One region of the Streptomyces sp. NPDC048484 genome, then DNA from elsewhere that is predicted to be linked to it. Evidence: riboswitches for the same ligand, from Rfam matches in the RefSeq annotation. Region 1 holds a riboswitch; each other region holds the start of a gene.
The links. A riboswitch is a leader RNA that binds a small molecule or an ion and turns the genes downstream of it on or off. The one in region 1 is predicted to bind cobalamin.
Positions count from the first base shown of each region.

Region 1 (3,268 bases):
ATGTCCGCCGTGCTGAACCTCGTCGGTGCGTTCCTCTCCGTGGAGGTCGCCAAGACCATCTCCGGCGGCATCGTCAACGAAGAGGGCCTCCGCACCGAGGTGATCTTCGCGGCGCTCGTCGGCGCCATTCTGTGGAATCTCCTGACCTGGCTCCTGGGTCTGCCCTCCAGCTCGTCCCACGCCCTCTTCGGCGGCCTGATCGGCGCCGCGGTGATGTCGGCGGGCTGGTCGTCGGTGAACGGGGCGACCGTGATCACCAAGGTCCTGATCCCCGCGGTCGCCGCGCCCCTGGTGGCCGGACTCGCCGCGATGCTCGCCACCCGGCTGACGTACAGGATCAGCAACCGGGCCGGCGAGAAGGCGACTTCCAAGGGCTACCGCGCCGGTCAGATCACCTCCGCGGGGCTGGTCTCACTGGCCCACGGCACGAACGACGCGCAGAAGACCATGGGCATCATCACCCTCGCCCTGGTCACCGGCGGTGTGCTCTCGCCCGGGTCGAATCCTCCCCTGTGGGTCATCGTCTCGGCCGGAATCGCCATCGCGCTCGGCACCTACCTGGGCGGCTGGCGCATCATCCGCACCATGGGCAAGGGCCTCACCGATCTCGCGCCGCCGCAGGGCTTCGCCGCCCAGACCAGTGCCGCGACCGTCATCCTGGCCTCCTCGCACCTCGGCTTCTCCCTCTCCACCACCCAGTCCTGCTCCGGCGCCGTGATGGGCTCGGGCCTGGGCCGCAAGGGTGGTGTCGTCCGCTGGTCGACCGCGACCCGCATGTTCATCGCCTGGGGCCTCACCCTCCCGGCCGCCGGCCTGGTCGGCGCGGGCGCCGAGTTCCTCACCAAGCAGGGCACCTGGGGCATCGTCCTCACCGGCGCGCTGCTGATCGCGGGCTCCGGGGTCATCTGGACCCTGTCCCGCCGCCAGCCCGTCACCGTCGACAACGTCAACGACGAGCCCGCCGGCGTCGTGACCACCGCGATCGCCGCGGTCACCCCGCCTCCCACGGGCACGGGCACGGTCACCACGATCGACGAACTGAAGACCACCATCCCGGGCCCGGACGCCGAGCCCGCCCGTCCGGCCACGGTGTAAGGAACCAACCTCATGAAGATCGACTGGGCAGCCCTCGGCTCCGTGTTCGGAGTCAGCCTCATCGCCACCGTCGCCCTCGTGGGCCTCTTCACCCTCGGCATCGTCGGCCTCTCCAAGCGCGAGTCGGCCGCCTCCCAGGGCGACTCGGCGACCCTCGCGGTCACCGGCGCCTACGCCTGCTTCGCGGCCTGCGCGGCGGCCGTGGCGTACGGGATCTATCTGATCGTCGCCTGACCGGTACGGCCGTCGAGCCGGCCGTACACCCGAGCATCACCGTCCGCCCTGTCGGGGCCGCCTCACCCGCGGTCCCGGCAGGGCGGACGCATGTCCGCGCCCGACGGGACGTCGAACGAGTCCGGCAGGCGCAATTCCTCCTCTTCGTACCGCACGTCACACACGGTGATCGCAAGCCTGTCGTCCAGAGTCCCTCTCCGGCGGGGGAATCCACGCGGGCGACAACCAGCCCGCAAAGAGAGCCTGCTGGTGGATGTGGGCCTCAGCACACTCTCCCTTCGCAGGTCAACAGCAAGTTGACTGGTGTTCTCGGGCCGTGGTGGACTGCCGGGGCCATGTACGACGGCAGAAGAGGAAGCCGGTGCGAATCCGGCGCGGTCCCGCCACTGTTACCGGGGAATCCATCCCCCGGGAGCCAGGAACTCTCGTCGTCGGTCTCGTCGAACCAGGGCGTGGACACCCTGAGTGAGGACAAATCGCCATGCGCGGCCGCCTGTTGTGGACCAGTGTGCCCAGCACGAGGGTTACGAGAGTCAAGAGGGTTACGAGGGTCACGCCCTACGTAGCGGCGGGCTGAACCGGTGCGTGCCGATCGCGACTTCGCGTACGGCGCCGCCGCCGGCCTCCTCGGTGACCTGCTGCTCGGCGATCCCCGCCGGGGGCATCCGGTCGCCGCGTTCGGCCGTGCCGCCGGAGCCGTGGAGCGGGTCCTGTGGCGGGACCACCGGGGATGGGGCGCGCTGCACACCGCCGTGTGCGCGGGCGGCGCCGTCGCCCTCGGCCTGGCCGCCGACCGCTGCGTCCGCACCTCTCGTGCCGCGTCCGTCGCACTGACCGCCGCCGCCACGTGGGCCGTCGTCGGGGGGACCTCCCTCGGGCGGGAGGCCCGGGCCGTCGGCGGGGCACTGGCCGCCGGGGACATCGAGGCGGCCCGCGAGCGGCTGCCGCATCTGTGCGGGCGGGACCCGCAGGCACTGGACGCCGACGGGATCGCCCGGGCCGTCGTCGAGTCGGTCGCCGAGAACACCTCCGACGCCGTGGTGGGCGCCCTGGTGTGGGGCGCGGTCGCGGGCGTACCCGGTCTGGTGGGGTTCCGGGCCGTCAACACGCTGGACGCCATGGTCGGACACAGGTCGGCCCGCCACCGGCGGTACGGCTGGGCCTCGGCGCGGCTCGACGACCTCGCGGGATGGCCCGGGGCCAGGCTGACGGCAGCCCTCGCGGCCGTCGCCGGCGGTGATCCACGGGGAGCGGTCCGCGCCTGGCGTACGGACGCCGCCAAGCATCCGAGCCCCAACGCCGGACCCGTCGAGGCCTCGTTCGCGGGGGCGCTCGGTGTGCGGCTCGGCGGCACGCTCTCGTACGCGGGACGGGTCGAGCACCGGCCGGTCCTCAACGGTCCGGGGCGGGCCGTGCGGGTCGGGGACATCGAACGGTCCGTCCGGCTCTCCGGCCGCGTGAGCCTGCTCGCGCTGGGCGCCGGTGTCGCCGGGCGGCTGCTCGTCACATCGCTCACCAGGAAAGGGCGTACGTCATGAGCGGGAGACTGGGCGGAGGACGCGGAGGACAGGGCACGGGCCCGGGCGGGGGGCTCGGTGGCGGACTGCTCGTCGCCGGTACCACCTCCGACGCGGGCAAGAGCGTGGTGACCGCCGGGATCTGCCGGTGGCTGGCGCGCCGCGGCGTCAAGGTCGCGCCGTTCAAGGCGCAGAACATGTCGCTGAACTCGTTCGTGACGCGGGAGGGCGCCGAGATCGGGCGCGCGCAGGCCATGCAGGCGCAGGCAGCCCGCGTGGAGCCCACCGCGCTCATGAACCCCGTACTGCTCAAACCGGGCAGCGACCGCAGCAGCCAGGTCGTCCTCATGGGCAAGCCCGTGGGCGAGATGAGTGCGCGCGGCTACCACGGCGGCCGCCAGGAGGCGTTGCTCGGGACCGTG
Region 1 covers NZ_JBEZJY010000038.1:61,602-64,869, forward strand. The annotation lists gene AB0D14_RS32315 (inorganic phosphate transporter) at 1-1,095, shown strand, start outside; gene AB0D14_RS32320 (hypothetical protein) at 1,108-1,329, shown strand; cobalamin riboswitch at 1,641-1,774, shown strand; gene AB0D14_RS32325 (cobalamin biosynthesis protein) at 1,911-2,867, shown strand; gene AB0D14_RS32330 (cobyric acid synthase) at 2,864-3,268, shown strand, end outside.

Region 2 (3,268 bases), on a different contig from region 1:
AGATCCTTCGGCATCATCACCACTGCCCGGACGCCCCCGTAGGGGGATGTGCCGTCGATCGCGACCGTGAATCCGAAGCGAGAACACAGCGCACCGATGACCGCGAAGCCGAACTTGGGAGGGTTGCCGAGCTCGGAGACGCTCACCGCGGACTCACCGGACAAGAGGACCGAGGCGTTCGTCTTCTCTTCCTCACTCATCCCGACACCTGCGTCATCGATCACAATGCAGACGCCCGCGGGCACGCTCCGCACGTTGATCTCGACCATGGATGTGGGTGCTGAGTATTTGGTGGCGTTGTCGAGCAGTTCAGCCACCGCCAGGGCGATCGGCTCGACTGTGCGACTGGTCACTGCGGAGTCCACCTGCGAGAGGACGTCGACGCGTTGGTAGTGCCGGATCCGGCTCATGGCTCCGCGGATCACGTCATAGACGGATGCCGCCTCCCGCTGCCTGCCAAGCCATCCTCCGCACAGTACGGCAATGGACTGTGCGCGCCTGTTGAACTGGGCGTTCATGTGGTCGACGTCCAGCAGATCCTGCAGGATGGCCGAATCGCCGTGCTTTTTCTGCAGCTCGGAGATGACCCGCTGCTGCTCCGCCGCGAGGCCCTGGAGCGTCTGCATTGCGGACTTCAGTACGGTATTGGTGGCGGTCTCAGCCTCTTCCTTGGCCTGCCGGACCACGTCGTCGTAGCCACGCCGCAGGCCCTCGAGGCTGGATTCAAGGTTAGCGTTGCGGCCCCGCTGCTCGCCCATAGAACCTTCGAGGCTCTGTTTCTGACGGCGTAACGCTCTGATCGTCCTTCGCTGAACGACGACCGTGGTCGCGACAGGGACGCCGGCAGCGAGCGCCCAGACTGTCGGATCCTGCCAAAAATTCGTCATGTGACTCTCTTTAGAGCGACTGGAGTTCAGCCCCCGGGATCTATCCATGCGCGCCCTCGGCTGCGGGCAGCAATCACCACCCGGAGGACCCTTGGCTGCAGGCATCATCGAGGAGAAAACCCACTTGGCATGTGCCCGAAATCGTATCACCGGCAGACCATGACACCCCGTCAAGTCTGGCTTGTGCGCGCACTGTTGGCACCCAACAGACGTGAGTTCCGGTGGAGGTAGTGTGATACCCCCGTGGAGGCCCGCATCACCTCGCTCCGATGCCGCTGGACCGCTGCCCCCACCCCTGCTCCCCCGACCCGCACCATCCGCCATACGAGCAGGGTTTCCCCCGGAGGGGTTCCGCCCCCTAGGCTGGCCGACGCAGCTGGTTCGCCCCCGTCCGCCAGGCGGGACGCGTCGTAAGAGGGAACCCGGTGGGAATCCGGGACTGCCCCGCAGCGGTGAGCGGGAACGACCGCCGTCACACGCACTGGACCCGACGAACAGGGTCTGGGAAGCGACGGCCAGTAGGTGTCCTCCGTAGGGAGGACGTGCTCGCAAGTCCGAAGACCTGCCCGCTGCCCGCGTGCGACCCCTCGTGCGCGGACATCCCGGTGACCTCGTGGGCGGGTCGACGTACAGATCGGGCGGACGACCGTGCTGTGCCAGGCGGTTTGGTTTCCGGCCGGTTCGTCACCCCTTCGCGCTCGCGTCCCGTCCCGGGATCCCAGGGAGATATCTCGCGAAGGAGATTTCCGTGACAGCGAAGTCCGCAGCCGCGGCAGCACGGGCCACCGTGTACGGCTACCCCCGCCAAGGCCCGAACCGGGAACTGAAGAAGGCGATCGAGGGCTACTGGAAGGGCCGCGTCGGCGCCGACGCCCTCCGGACCACCGCCGCCGAACTGCGCCGGGCGAACTGGCAGCAGCTGGCCGCGGCCGGCGTCCACGAGGTCCCCACCGGTGACTTCTCCTACTACGACCATGTCCTCGACGCCAGCGTCATGGTCGGTGCGATCCCCGAACGCCACCGCGCCGCCGTCGAGGCCGACGCACTGGACGGCTACTTCGCCATGGCACGCGGCACCCAGGACGTGGCGCCGCTGGAAATGACCAAGTGGTTCGACACCAACTACCACTACCTGGTACCCGAGTTGGGCCCGGACACCGTCTTCGCGGCGGACTCCGCCAAGCAGGTCGCCGAGCTCCGCGAAGCCATCACCCTCGGCCTCAACTCCCGCCCCGTCCTCGTCGGACCCGTCACCTATCTGCTGCTCTCCAAGCCGGCGCCGGGTGTTGCCGCCGACTTCGACCCGCTCACCCTCCTCGACCGGCTGCTGCCCGTGTACGCCGAGATCCTCGCCGATCTGCGCGCCGCAGGCGCCGAGTGGGTGCAGCTCGACGAACCGGCTCTGGTGCAGGACCGCACACCCGCCGAGCTGAACGCCGCGACCCGCGCCTACCGCGACCTCGGCGCCCCGGCCGACCGCCCGAAGCTCCTGGTCGCCTCCTACTTCGGCCGGCTCGGTGCCGCCCTGCCGGTGCTGGCCAAGGCCCCGGTCGAGGGTCTCGCCCTGGACTTCACCGAGACGGCGGCCGCCAACCTGGACGCGCTCGCCGCCGTGGGCGGCCTGCCCGGCAAACGCCTGATCGCCGGCGTCGTCAACGGCCGCAACATCTGGGTCAACGACCTGGAGAGGTCCCTCACCACCCTCGGCACCCTGCTCGGGCTGGCCGACCGGGTCGACGTGGCCGCCTCCTGCTCCCTCCTCCACGTCCCTCTCGACGCCACCGCCGAGCGCGACACCGCGCCGCAGATCCTGCGTTGGCTCGCCTTCGCCCGCCAGAAGACCGCCGAGATCGTCACCCTCGCCAGGGGACTCGCGTGCGGCACCGACACGATCGCAGCCGAACTCGCCGCCAACCGGGCCGACCTGGCCTCCCGCGCCGACTCGGCGATCACCCGCGATCCCGCCGTACGAGCCCGCGCCGCCGCCGTCACAGACGCCGACGTCCGCCGCTCCCTGCCGTACCCGGAACGCGCCACCGCGCAGCGCGCCCATCTCGGGCTGCCGCTGCTGCCGACCACCACCATCGGCTCCTTCCCCCAGACCACGGAACTGCGCACCGCACGGGCCGACCTGCGCGCGGGGCGGATCGACCGTGCCGGGTACGAGGAGCGCATCAGGGCCGAGATCGGCGAGGTGATCTCCTTCCAGGAGAAGACCGGCCTCGACGTGCTCGTGCACGGCGAGCCCGAACGCAACGACATGGTCCAGTACTTCGCCGAGCAGCTCACCGGTTACCTCGCCACCCAGCACGGCTGGGTCCAGTCCTACGGCACCCGCTACGTCCGCCCGCCGATCCTGGCCGGCGACATCTCCCGCCCTG
Region 2 covers NZ_JBEZJY010000022.1:30,901-34,168, reverse strand. The annotation lists gene AB0D14_RS22620 (ATP-binding protein) at 1-887, opposite strand, end outside; cobalamin riboswitch at 1,299-1,451, shown strand; gene metE (5-methyltetrahydropteroyltriglutamate--homocysteine S-methyltransferase) at 1,636-3,268, shown strand, end outside.
Region 2: it holds a riboswitch for cobalamin, as region 1 does, so the genes downstream of both, metE (5-methyltetrahydropteroyltriglutamate--homocysteine S-methyltransferase) here and AB0D14_RS32325 (cobalamin biosynthesis protein) in region 1, are expected to answer to the same signal.

Region 3 (3,268 bases), on a different contig from region 1:
GTCCTGGCCGAAGGCGAACGCGTCGAGCGTGCGCGCGTACGCCAGGCAGACCGCCAGCGTGACCGCCAGCACCGCGAGGCAGACCCAGACGTCGGTCCAGCCGACCCCGCCCAGCGAGCCGAGCAGCCAGAACAGGACTCCACGGGTGGTCTCGGCGTCGGCGGCGGTCATCACCACGAAGGAGGTGAGCGCGGAGAAGAGCTGCATCGCGGCGACACCGCTCAGCACCACCCGGTCCGTCGTCCCGCCGAGGGTGTGACTGAGCAGCAGAACGAGCCCGAACGAGAGAAGCGCACCGAGGAACGCGCCGGCGGAGACCGACACCAGTCCTCCGCCGGCCCCGAGGACGACCACGACGACCGCGCCGGTCGAGGCGCCCGAGGACACCCCGAGGACGAACGGGTCGGCGAGCGGGTTGCGCAGCAGGGACTGCATCACCGCGCCGCACACGGCGAGTCCGGCCCCGCAGACGGCGGCCAGGAGGGTGCGCGGCAGTCGCAGCTGCCAGACGATCCCGTCCCGGATGGGGCTCAGCTCCGTACTCCCCCAGCCGAGATGGGACGCGACCACGGCCCACACGTCACCGACGCGGATGTCCGCGGGGCCGATGGTGATCGCGAAGGCGACGGATGCCACGAGCAGGGCCATTCCGGCCGCGTAGAGCAGCCCCACGCGCGGGCGTGTCACCCCGTGAGCCCGAACTCCCGCAGGGCGGCAGCGACTTGCTCGACACCCTCGACGGTACGGATGGTCGGGTTCAGGGCCTGCCCGCTGAGCAGGACGTACCGCTTCTTCTTGACGGCGGTCATGTTCTTGGTGACCGGGTCGGTCTCCAGGAACTCGATCTTCCTCTTCGCGGACTCGGCGGTCTGCGACTTGCGGGTCAGATCGCCGATGACGAGGACGTCGGGGTCGCGGTCGGCCACCGTCTCCCAGTTGATCTGGGGCCATTCCTCGTGGGTGTCGTCGAAGACGTTCTTCGCGTCGAACGCCCGGGTGATCATGCCGGGGGATCCACAGCAGCCCGCCATGTAGGGCGATTCCGAGTTGGCGAACCAGTACAGGAGGGAGACGTCCGAGGCGTCGATGCCCGACGTGGCCTTCTTCACGCGCTGCCGCAGCTCGGCGACCAGCTTGTCGCCCCGCTCCTCCACGCCGAACACCTCGGCCAGATCACGTATCTCGCGGTAGACGGCGTCGAAGCCGAGCGGCTTGCTCCGGGCGCCGTCGCCGTCGCCGGTGTTGTCCTTGCCCGCGCAGTCGGAGGGCGAGACGTAAGCGGGCACGCCGAGCTTCTCGAACTGCTCCCGGGTGGCGACGCCTCCCTTGCCGAGTGTGGACTCGAACGAGGCGGCGACGAAGTCGGGGTCGGCGTCCAGGACCCGTTCGAAGGAGGGGGTGTTGTCGGCGATCCGCTTCACCCTCGCGTTGGCCTTCTCCAGGCCCTTCATCACCGGGTCGGTCCAGGTGGCGGTGCCGGCCATGCGGTCGGCGAGGCCCAGCGAGAGCATGATCTCGGCGGTGCCCTGGTTGAGGGAGACCGCCCGTCGGGGCGGGGACTCCACCCGTACGGTGTGACCGCAGTTGTCCAGAGTGACGGCGGCCTCGGAGTCCACGTCGGGCGGGTCGGTCGCACCGCAGCCGGTCAGCAGCATGACTGCGCACATGACTCCGCAAAGGAGCAGGACGGCCGGGCGGGCGGGGCGTGCGATGGGCACGGAAGTTCCTCAGACGTCGAGGGCTCGAACGCGGAGCCCGGTCGTACGGGTGCTCCCCCGCCGTCTCGGGACCACGGAGGCCGCCAGCAGGTCTTCGGACTCGGGTTCACCCGGACGAGGCGCCTTCCCGGACCGTCGTGTCGATCCAGTGGCCGATGCCCCGCCCGTCACCCTCACCGCTGCGCGTCAGCTCCGGATTTCCACCGGATTCCCTGACCCACGTACATGGGTTCGACTGGCTTCGGCAAGCTATCACGGCGACTTTCGCCACACCGACCCCGGCTTCGCGGACCTGTCGGCGGCGGGCCGCGGCGCCGGGAATCACCGCGCGGTGTGCGCTGTTGTCCGGCGCAGCAGCCCTTACCGCATTTCCTGGAGGCTCACCGTGTACGGCGATCCGGCAACGATCCGCAAGATCCTCACCGAACTCGGCGACACCTGGGCCGTCGTCGGCCTCTCGTCGAACGAACGGCGGGCCGCGTACGGCGTCGCGCAGGTGCTCCAGCGCTACGGCAAGCGCGTGATCCCGGTCCATCCGAAGGCCGAGACCGTCCACGGGGAGAAGGGATACGCCTCCCTGGCAGAGATCCCCTTCGCAGTCGACGTCGTCGACGTGTTCATCAACAGCGGCCTCGCCGGCTCCGTCGCCGACGAGGCCGTCGCCATCGGCGCCAAGGCGGTCTGGTTCCAGCTCGGCGTGATCGACGAGGCCGGCTACGAGCGCACCCGCGCGGCCGGCCTCGACATGGTCATGGACCGCTGCCCGGCGATCGAACTCAATTCCCTGCGTTAGGGCCTGCCTGGGGACGAGCAGTGCGGACGGTCATCGACACGTCGACACGTCGACCTCTGCCAGCCCGAGGGGCTCGAAACCGAAGGCCAAGCAGATCGGCACGGCCGGTCAGGCTTGGTCCGCGGCATGCAGGGCTCGCGTCAGCCACTCCAGCTCCTCGGTCGCGTCGGGAAACGCATACTGTCCGCGCACGCGGGCGACGAGCCTGCGGTAGCGTTCCGCCCCCGCCTCGATCCCGGCCTCCAGGCACAACAGCACGGCGGCCCGATCGGCGTCGCCGAACAGCTTGGACAGCACTTCGGCCGCTGCCGGTCCTTCAGGGCCGATCCCGCGTTCTCTGGCCTCCGCGACGGTCTGCACGACCTGCTTGCCCCACCAGATGGACGCCCCGGGGGGACGGCTCTGCCCGGGGACCGGGGTACTCAGCTCCAGCATGGTGCGCATCCGGGCCCGGAAACCGGGGTCCCGCACCAGCTCGGCCAGTTCGATCCAGGCGTCGACCTGATCGGGTGTGGGGTCGTCGGGCAGTTCGATGCTGAAGGTGCGCAGGCGGTCACGCAGGTGCGGGCCGACGTCGAGACTGCCGAACACCTCCTCCTTGAACTCGTCGATGATCTGCTTGCGTTCGGCGGCGGAAAGCCGTGCCAACCGGTTCATCAGTGCTGTCTCCTCAGCGGTCGAACCACGTTTCGATACGGTCGACAGGACGGCCCGGCTCACCTTGAGGGAGCGGATCTGCGCGTCGAGCGCGGCCACG
Region 3 covers NZ_JBEZJY010000003.1:97,218-100,485, reverse strand. The annotation lists gene AB0D14_RS03760 (iron chelate uptake ABC transporter family permease subunit) at 1-648, opposite strand, end outside; gene AB0D14_RS03755 (ABC transporter substrate-binding protein) at 684-1,718, opposite strand; cobalamin riboswitch at 1,786-1,973, opposite strand; gene AB0D14_RS03750 (CoA-binding protein) at 2,104-2,511, shown strand; gene AB0D14_RS03745 (MerR family transcriptional regulator) at 2,620-3,268, opposite strand, start outside.
Region 3: it holds a riboswitch for cobalamin, as region 1 does, so the genes downstream of both, AB0D14_RS03755 (ABC transporter substrate-binding protein) here and AB0D14_RS32325 (cobalamin biosynthesis protein) in region 1, are expected to answer to the same signal.